DNA from 3 places in the Priestia sp. J2 genome. Region 1 is predicted to be linked to each of the others. Evidence: riboswitches for the same ligand, from Rfam matches in the RefSeq annotation. Region 1 holds a riboswitch; each other region holds the start of a gene.
What was found. A riboswitch is a leader RNA that binds a small molecule or an ion and turns the genes downstream of it on or off. The one in region 1 is predicted to bind ZMP and ZTP.

Region 1 (3,283 bases):
GTTTTGGAAGAAAAAAATATGAAATTAAAAAGGCTAAAACAGAGTAAGGAATGGCAAAAAATGCGATGCTTCCTCCTTGATAAGCTGTACTTGTAAGACCTAGGAATGTATAAGCAGTATATAAATCTGCTCCTACTAAAAGCCAGACGAGCAGGCTTCCAAAACGTCTTCCCCCTACAGCCCACTCTTCAACGGAGCTTCTAGATGATTTGTCACGTCCTGCTATAAAGCCAATGGCGATAACGACAAGAACAATTGCTGATGTGATTAAAAGTGCGGTTAAATTTCCTTGCATTATTCAATGTCCCCCCAAGATTTTTGTAAACGATAAATGATAAATGTACACACAGGCGTTAAGAAGACCCATAAAAATAACCATAAATGCAAAAGAGGTAATCCAAAAATAATTGGATGAATGTTATTTACAAAAGGTAAAAAAGCGAATTGAGCAATAAACGGAATGATGAATAAAATAAATATTATGAATTTTCTGTTCAATTTTTACTCCTCCTCTAAAATTTATCTAACAATGTTCACTATGATAGCAAGTCTGACATAGTAAAGCAATAAGTTTTTTGAAAATTTCGTTATAAATTACGAAAATTTTTTTAGAAAAACAAAAAAAGGGTATGAGAAGAAGATATTTGAAATGATTAGGGAAGAAAAAGCAGGGGAGAACCTAAGCGCAGTTGCCTTTGAAACAAAAAAAGAACGGAAAAGAAGAAAGGTAGTTTTCTCGATGAGATAAAGTATATTGCTATTGCATTAAAGAAAAAGAATTTGTATGTTCAAATATAGATTTATGGAAGCTATAAAAACAAGCAAATAAAAAAACTAGACAATAAGTGCTTGTCTAGTTCCACCACTCTGTCAATGGTCCTTTGTCGCCATAAACAGGATCTGTTGTAGGAATAGGTACTTGTGCAATTTCATCAAATACGTGAGGGCGATCAGTTTGTTTTCCTGTTCGTAAGTTGTAATCCATGCCCTCTGGATAAGCTCCAACCACTTTAAAATCAGCAGTTGACTGCAGACGCATATGTCCTGTACCTGCAGGGAGTACGAGTACATCCCCAGCATGCACCACGATATTTTCTCCCATATGTCCACCTAGTTTTAAGCGTGCAGATCCGCTAATTACACCTAGTGCTTCATGAGAATTGCTGTGGTAATGGTGAAAATCATATATGCCGCCTACCCAGCTGTTTTTCCAGTTGTGAGAATTAAAAATGCTCTCTACTTTCTCTTTCTTACTAATAAATACGTGTTCATACAACAAAACTGGAAGACGAGGGTGATTTGGAATGGTTCCGTCGTCATCAAAATAAAGAACTTTTACATTTGCATAATTCATAAGCATCCCTCTAACAATCTTTTTTCGTAATTTTCCCTGTTTTTTGCTTGCGTAAACAGAGAAGTTTGCTCGAAGTACTTCATTCGTTGCGAAGTGCATGATATGTAGGTGTTAACGTTTTCCCAAAAGAAGTCTCCCACTTCAAGCGTAGCTAAGTGGTGGGCAGTTTACTTTAGTATCTTTTCTTCATATTGTATATAAGTAAAGGGGCTAGTGCAAGAATTCTATGGATATATAGATGTTAATTCGTATTTTGTAAATGAATAATATATATTAATATAATTTTTAGAAGGTGATATGCTCGTTAAGTAAAAGAATCAAATAATAAGCAAGGTTAGAGTTTTAGTTGTTTTTTGTAATTAGGAAGAGATTTTAAGAAGATTTATTCGGAATTTTACGAATAATTAATTACTTTTGTAAAAGTAATGTAAACATTTTTGTGTATTGAGTAATAGTAATGAATGTTATATACTGATAAAAAATATATTCCTATATGTGACTGGCGCAACATGGATGACCATGGGGGAGCATATAGCGTATAAGCCGCGCGCCTGGGCAAACACTTGAGAAAATTTCGCAAGTGTTTTTTTATTTTCCTAGGGAAGAGGAGTAGATTTGGATGAGCAATATGCAAAGGAAGATGGGAACATTTGCTTTAACCATGACAGGCATAGGTTCGATTATCGGTTCAGGATGGCTGTTTGGAGCATGGAAAGCAGCTCAAATTGCAGGACCCGCGGCTATTTTTTCATGGGTTATTGGAATGGTAGTTATTTTGACCATTGCCCTATCGTACGCTGAACTGGGCGCGATGTTTCCGCAAGCAGGGGGGATGGTTAAATATCCTCAGTATTCACACGGATCATTTATTGGATTTTTGGCTGCTTGGGCTAACTGGATTTCAATCGCTTCAACGATAACAGTGGAGGCTATTGCATCTGTGCAATATATGAGTACTTGGCCGTGGAAATGGGCTCGCTGGACTCATGAATTAGTAGACAATGGCATTTTAACGTCCAAGGGGTTGGCAGTTGCGTCTCTGTTATTATTCATTTACTTTTTTGTGAACTATTGGACGGTAAATCTCTTTGCTAAAGCAAACTCATTTATTACGATTGTTAAATTAATTATTCCTGGTTTAACGGCAGGGGCTTTATTTTTTGCTGGTTTTCATAGCGGGAACTTTTCAAGTGAGCATGGGGTAGCACCTTACGGATGGGCGAGTGTTTTAACGGCAGTGGCAACATCAGGTATCGTGTTTGCATTTAATGGGTTTCAAAGTCCTGTAAATATGGCAGGAGAAGCAAAATCACCTAATAAATCGATTCCGGTAGCTGTAATTGGTTCAATTTTTATTGCTGGAATTGTATACATTATATTACAAATTGTTTTTATCGGAGCAGTAAGTCCGTCATCAATTGCGGATGGATGGAATCATTTGAATTTTAATTCTCCTTTTGCTGATTTAGCGATTGCGCTTGGAATTAACTGGCTAACAATTGTGTTATACGCAGATGCATTTGTTTCTCCTTCCGGCACAGGTGCTACATATACGGCAACGACTTCTAGAATGTTATACGGGATGCAGCAAAATGGATATTTGCCAAAGATATTTGGTACTCTTCATCCACTTTACAATGTCCCGCGCCCAGCTATGTGGCTAAATTTAGCAGCCTGCTTTTTGTTTCTCTTTTTATTTAGAGGATGGGGTGTCTTAGCAGAAGTGATCTCAGTAGCGACGCTTATCTCTTATATTATGGGCCCTGTAGCGCTTATAACATTAAGAAAAACGGCTTCACACTTTTACCGTCCATTTTATTTAAAAGGGGCATCAGTTATTGCGCCATGCGGCTTCGTTTTTGCTTCTTTGACGCTTTACTGGGCAAGGTGGCCACTTACAGGTGAAGTGATTTTTATTATGGCAATTGG
Region 2 (3,283 bases), on a different replicon from region 1:
GTTTGTTGTATTATTTATTTGTAGTCAAAAAAAGGAAGGTGATTACATTGAAAGAAAAAAATGGTGACTACGTTGAAAATAAAGTGTATGAGCACCGAGTTTTAAAAAGAATGTCTCAAAAAGAATTGGCTGACGCTGTAGGGGTGTCCAAACAAACCATATATGTGATGGAGAAAAATAATTATTCTCCTTCTCTCGTTTTAGCTTTTCGAATAGCTAATTTTTTCGATGTAGATGTTAACGATATTTTTAATTATGTGAGAGGAAGTGACTGAAATGGTAACTGACAAAATAGAAAAGGCCATTTTCAATCCTTTGAAAGCCTGGACAGAACAATCGAATAGTAACTGGAATATGCTGATTGGTATTGGACTTTTATCGCTTATAGTCGCAATAATTTTGGTATACGTATTTCAAAAAAAATTGGGTATGAGTGTATCTGACGAAAGAACGAACCAAATAAATTTAAAAAGTGCCCTTATTATGTTGTGTGGAATCATTTTATGCGACCTCATTTTCCCAAAAGATTATATGTGGCAAATTTTCTTCTTATTTAAATATTCCCTCGCATTCCTTGCTGCAGGTATATATCTTGCTGTTAGATATAAAAAGGATTTCTTAAACTAAAGAACTTTGTACACGATATTCAGAATTAGTTAACATATTGTGCCTTATCGGAAACAGTATAAAAGAGCCCGTCCCTTTATGAGATCTTGGCTCTTTTGGTTTGATTATATATTAATTCATAGCTTAATGGTGAAATATACGTATACCTGAATGTGCCATGATCATTCCATATTCATTTGCTGCCTCTGTAACCTGTTCATCTCGTAAAGAATTGCCTGTTTGAACCACATATTTAACACCACTCTGAGCCGCACGATCTATATTGTCACGAAACGGTAAAAAGGCATCAGATGCATAAGAAACGTCTTTTAATCTTTTTAACCATTCTTGTTTTTCACTTTTACTTAGCCTAGCAGGGATCTCTTTAAAACACTGTTTCCATTGTTCATTTTCTACTTCAGTAATATCATCATGCAACCATCCATCAATTGCATTATTCACTTCTACACGAGAAATGCCTTCTCTAAACTTCATATTAAGTGCTCTTGGATGTTGTCTTAACCACCATTTATCAGCTTTTTCAGCTGCCAACCTCGTACAATGAATACGGGACTGCTGCCCGGCACCAATCCCAATTGTTTGGCCATCTAAGGCGAAACAAATAGAGTTTGATTGTGTATATTTTAATGTAATAAGAGCGACAAGAAGGTCCCTCTTTGCATGATCAGGAATATCAGATTGAGTCGTAACAATATGATTAAAAACTTCCTTTCCAATCTGTATATCATTTCTTTGTTGTTCTAGAGTAATGCCAAATACCGTTCTTTTTTCAATTGGATCAGGCACATGGTTTGGGTCAATCTCTAAAATTAGATATTTTCCTTTCTTTTTCTGTTTCAAAATCTCTAATGCTTCTTGGGTGTAGCTTGGTGCAACAATCATATCAGAAACCTCTGTTTTGAGGAGAGTAGCTACAGTTACATCTACTTCATCACTAAAAGCAGCACAATCTCCAAATGAAGACATCCTATCTGTCCCACGCGCTCTTGCATAAGCAATCGCTAAAGGAGACAGGTCTAGGCCTTCAACAAAATAGGATTCAGTAAGTGTCTCATTTAGTGGAGAGTACACAGCTGCACCTGCTGGACTTACGTGTTTAAAAGATGCAGCTGCAGGTTGATCAGTAGCCTGTCGAAGCTCCCGAACCAGTTGAAAAGCGTTTAATGCATCTAGAAAGTTAATATAACTCGCTTCTCCATTTAAGATTTTAATAGGCGTGTTCTCAGCATTCTGAACGTTAGCTTTACTTTGATTTGGATTCATCCCGTATCGTAAACCAATTTCTTTCACTTGAAAATCTCCTTTCCAAATAAAAAAAGTATTTGAACTCATGTTCAAATACTTTGCCCAGGCGTACGGCCGTTATCTATGTGCTTCCTCATGGTTCTCCATGTTTACGCCAGTAACACATAGTCTGTTTTATAAGAAAATTTTACATAATAAAAGTAATTTTAACAATACCTTTATCCAAATTTTTCTTTTTTAATTATATATCATACACAAATTTAATTTACACAACAGGTATTATAATAAGCAAAAACCCTTTAAAATCAATAGTTTTAAAGGGTTTTTATTTTTATTATTAGATCTAAATAAACCAAATTTACATTTTTTTCATATAATTTCATTGACTTTATTAGTACCTAGTACTAATATCTATTTATATATCTTAGTAATAAAGAAGGGTGAATATAATGAAATCAACTGCACGTATTACAGCAATAGGTACATACGTACCAGAAAAAAGACTTACAAATGACGATTTAGAACGAATTGTAGATACTAACGACGAATGGATCGTGAAACGAACTGGCATGAGGGAAAGAAGAATTGCCGATGAAAATGAATATTCTTCTGACCTAGCTATTAAAGCAATTGAAAACTTAGTAGAGCAGTATCAAAAAGAGTTAAAGGATATAGGGTGTATCGTTGTCTCAACTACAACACCCGACTATGCATTTCCAAGTGTAGCAGCCCAAATACAAGATTACTTTGATATTCCTACAACTGGGGCGCTAGACTTTAATGCTACCTGTGCGGGCTTTACATACGGATTACACATGGCAAACGCCTTTATTACATCTGGACTTCATGATAAAGTCTTAGTCGTAACTGCAGAAACGTTAACAAAGGTTACAGATTATACAGATCGCACTACCTGTGTTCTATTTGGAGATGGAGCTGCAGCTGTTTTGGTCGAAAGTGATGCAGAGCGCCCAAGTTTTATTGCTACGCATATTGGTACAAATGGAAAGGGAGGTAAACATGTATACCGCACCAATATATCTACTACCATGCATGGACAACCTTTGAGTTCGAGTGGCAAGATGGTGCAAAACGGAAGAGAAGTATATAAGTGGGCATCTCGAACAATTCCTTTAGGTATGGCTGAATTGCTAGGACAAGCAAATCTACAAAAGAGTGAAGTAAATTGGTTCGTTCCACACAGTGCCAATTTACGAATGGTTGAGTCTATATGTGAAAGATCAGAGTTTCCGGTTGAGAAGACATTAACTAGTGTCGAGTACATGGGAAACACTTCTTCCGTTTCCATTCCTCTAGCACTACAAATAGGGATAAACGAAGGGAAATTAAAAGATGGAGACGTTCTCTTACTCTATGGATTTGGAGGAGGCCTTACCCACGCAGGTCATAT
Region 3 (3,283 bases), 1.6 Mb from region 1:
ATAGAATAAAAGCAGGTCTTTTAATACATCTTTGTTGCTGCCAAAGTCACTGTAAACGCCGTATTTTAGCTGACGGCCAAATGATTCATAAAACTTCTCGTACTTTTCACGTTCGTTTTTAAGCAAACTTTTTAATTCATTTTTGATTTTCTTGCCGATGTTTTTGGCAATCAGCTGAAGCTGGCGATCTTGCTGTAAGATTTCACGCGAAATATTAAGAGATAAATCTTCAGAATCTACCATACCTTTCACGAAGCTAAAGTAGTCTGGAAGAAGATCTGCGCATTTATTCATAATTAATACGCCGTTTGAATACAGTTCAAGTCCTTTTTCAAATTCTTTTGAGTAGTAATCAAACGGACTATTTTCTGGAATAAATAAAATAGCATTGTAGCGAATCGTTCCATCTACATTAATGTGAAGGTGAGTGAGCGGTTTATCAAACCCGTAGCGCTTTTCTGAATAAAATTGCTCATAGTCTTCTGAAGTCAATTCATTTTTATTTTTCTTCCAGATCGGTACCATACTGTTGATAACTTGCTCTTCTGTATAATCTTCTAGCTCGTTATCAGAACCTTCTTTAGGACGTTTTTCCGTTATGTCCATTTTAATCGGGTAGCGGATAAAGTCTGAATACTTTTTAATGATCTCTTTTAAACGATACTCTTCTAGATACTCATCATATGTTTCATCTTCTGTATTTTCTTTGATTTTTAAAATGATTTGAGTTCCAACCGTTTCTTTTTCGCAAGGTTCGATTGTATAACCATCAGCACCAGTAGATTCCCATTTATAGGCTTCATTGCTGCCTAACGCTTTACTAATCACCGTTACGACATCTGCCACCATAAACGCTGCGTAAAACCCAACGCCGAATTGGCCGATAATCGTGTGTCCGTCCTTTGTTTCATTTTCATTTTTAAACGCAAGGGAACCGCTTCGCGCAATTGTGCCCAAGCTACTTTCAAGCTCTTCTTGCGTCATGCCAATCCCAGTATCCGTAATGGTTAAGGTACGGTTAGTTTTATCTGGTATTACTTTTATGTAATAGCTTTCTTTGTTAAAACGCAAGGAGTCGTCTGTTAAGGCTTTGTAATAAATTTTATCGATTGCATCGCTTGAATTTGATAGAAGTTCTCTCAAAAATACTTCTTTTTGAGAATAGATGGAATTAATCATCATCTCTAATAATCGCTTTGATTCGGCTTTGAATTCTTTTTTTGACATAAGAAGTTCTCCTTTCAATAGGGCTTATAAAATAATTAGCACTTGAGTGGATAGAGTGCTAATCACTCTTTTTATTTAACATGTATTAGGATATTTGTCAATATATTAGGAGATTCACTAAAGAGATTAAAAATTAGACTGAAAAAAGCAAACTTTTAAAAAAAGGTTGAACGTTCTGAAAGAGTTTGCTAGAATATACTTAATTTCAAAGACTATATGTGACTGGCGAAACGCGGATAACCGTGAGGAAGCATATAGTGACGTAGCCGTTCGCCTGGGCAGAGGTAAGGGATTAATACATATCTCTTACCTCTTTCTGTTTAGGGGGAGAGGATATAGAAGTTATCAGACATGTAGGCTAAAAAACCAGACTTTTAAAAAAATTAAAAATGAAGTTCCTTTATCCAAAGGTAAAAACATGTAAAACTACGATGATAATCAGAGGAGAGTACAAAATGAGCACATTAACATTAGAAAAAGTACAAACAATCAAAACATTAAACAACATTGCACAAAAAGGTCTAAATGTTTTTAATCAAGAAGGTTATCAAATTGACAACGACAGCGAAAATCCAGATGCGATTGTCGTGCGTAGCTTTAACATGCACAGCATGGCATTTGACCAAAATTTAAAAGCTATTGCACGAGCTGGAGCAGGGGTTAATAATATACCGGTGGACGCTTGCACAGAGCAAGGTATCGTTGTATTTAATACGCCAGGAGCTAATGCAAACGCAGTAAAAGAAATGGTTTTAACTACAATTATGGCTTCTTCTCGTAACTTATTTGCTGGAGTTGAATGGACAAAAGGATTAGACGGCCAAGGTGATCAAATTCCTAAGTTAGTTGAAGCAGGTAAAAAACAGTTTGTTGGAAAAGAAATCAAAGGTAAAACATTAGGCGTTATTGGTTTAGGTGCAATTGGTGCTCTTGTAGCAAACGACGCGCTTGATTTAGATATGGACGTAATTGGTTTTGATCCATTCATTTCTGTTAATACAGCTTGGAATTTGTCTCGCAACGTACAGCGTGCAATGTCTCTAGAAGAACTATTTGCAGCATCTGACTATATTACGGTTCACGTTCCATTAACGGACGACACAAAAGGTGTTTTCAATAAAGAAACGTTTAGCATCATGAAACCTGATGTTCATATTTTGAACTTCTCACGCGGTGAGCTTGTAAACGAAGAAGATATGAAAGCTGCTCTTGAAAGTGGAAAAGTTGGTCGATATATTACAGATTTCCCAAATCAAAATGTCTTGAACATGAAAAATGTTGTGCCAATTCCTCATTTAGGGGCATCAACTCAAGAATCAGAAGAAAACTGTGCGGTAATGGCAGCACGTCAAGTGAAAAATTTCTTAGAAACAGGAAACGTTAAAAATTCAGTGAACTTCCCGAATGCATCTCTACCTTACACTGGGAAAAAACGCGTAGCTGCTTTCCATCACAACGTACCGAATATGGTAGGACAGCTTACGCAAGTATTCTCAAACTACAATTTAAACATCGCAGATATGGTGAACAGAAGCCGCGGTGAATATGCATATACAATGATCGATATTGACAATCAAGTAAGTGACGAGATTGTGCCTGAGCTAGAAGAAAAAATTGGTCAAATTGAAGGAATCATTACAAGTCGTATTATCTAATTTGGTTACCATCATATTTTAGTGTTTCAGCCCTAACTTTTCTAAGTTAGGGCTGTTTTTACATGGTATTTATCCTCATATCATTTCCTTCAGTCCCATAGCATATAGAAATATCTTTAAAGAGGTGAACGTTTTGTCAGAAGAAATGATAGGAATTTTGATAGGGTCGCTCATCGCGCTGGCAGGAACATTCATTACGTCTGTCGTAGCTATAGCGATGTCGAAAGAGCAATACAAGCAAGAGCTTCGCAAAGCATTTATCCAAAAGAAAGTTGATGCCTATACCCATGTGTGTCAAGTTATTCTAGCTATAAAAAATGATTTACTGACAATAACCGTTTCTTCAGCCGGCTTAAACTGGACGGCTCAATCTATTAACAAACTAGCAGATGTGTGTATTA

Region 2: it holds a riboswitch for ZMP and ZTP, as region 1 does, so the genes downstream of both, LJY09_RS27020 (phosphoribosylaminoimidazolecarboxamide formyltransferase) here and LJY09_RS04120 (glutamate/serine transporter AimA) in region 1, are expected to answer to the same signal.
Region 3: it holds a riboswitch for ZMP and ZTP, as region 1 does, so the genes downstream of both, LJY09_RS11950 (phosphoglycerate dehydrogenase) here and LJY09_RS04120 (glutamate/serine transporter AimA) in region 1, are expected to answer to the same signal.

The regions. Positions count from the first base shown of each region.
Region 1 is NZ_CP086208.1:785,538-788,820, forward strand. It holds gene LJY09_RS04105 (sodium:solute symporter family protein) at 1-295, opposite strand, end outside; gene LJY09_RS04110 (DUF3311 domain-containing protein) at 295-498, opposite strand; gene LJY09_RS04115 (cupin domain-containing protein) at 854-1,453, opposite strand; ZMP/ZTP riboswitch at 1,840-1,918, shown strand; gene LJY09_RS04120 (glutamate/serine transporter AimA) at 1,974-3,283, shown strand, end outside.
Region 2 is NZ_CP086209.1:142,052-145,334, reverse strand. It holds gene LJY09_RS27030 (helix-turn-helix transcriptional regulator) at 48-275, shown strand; gene LJY09_RS27025 (DUF2178 domain-containing protein) at 277-627, shown strand; gene LJY09_RS27020 (phosphoribosylaminoimidazolecarboxamide formyltransferase) at 751-1,917, opposite strand; ZMP/ZTP riboswitch at 1,966-2,044, opposite strand; gene LJY09_RS27015 (ketoacyl-ACP synthase III) at 2,322-3,283, shown strand, end outside.
Region 3 is NZ_CP086208.1:2,385,394-2,388,676, forward strand. It holds gene htpG (molecular chaperone HtpG) at 1-1,227, opposite strand, end outside; ZMP/ZTP riboswitch at 1,436-1,514, shown strand; gene LJY09_RS11950 (phosphoglycerate dehydrogenase) at 1,683-2,882, shown strand; gene LJY09_RS11955 (hypothetical protein) at 3,007-3,283, shown strand, end outside.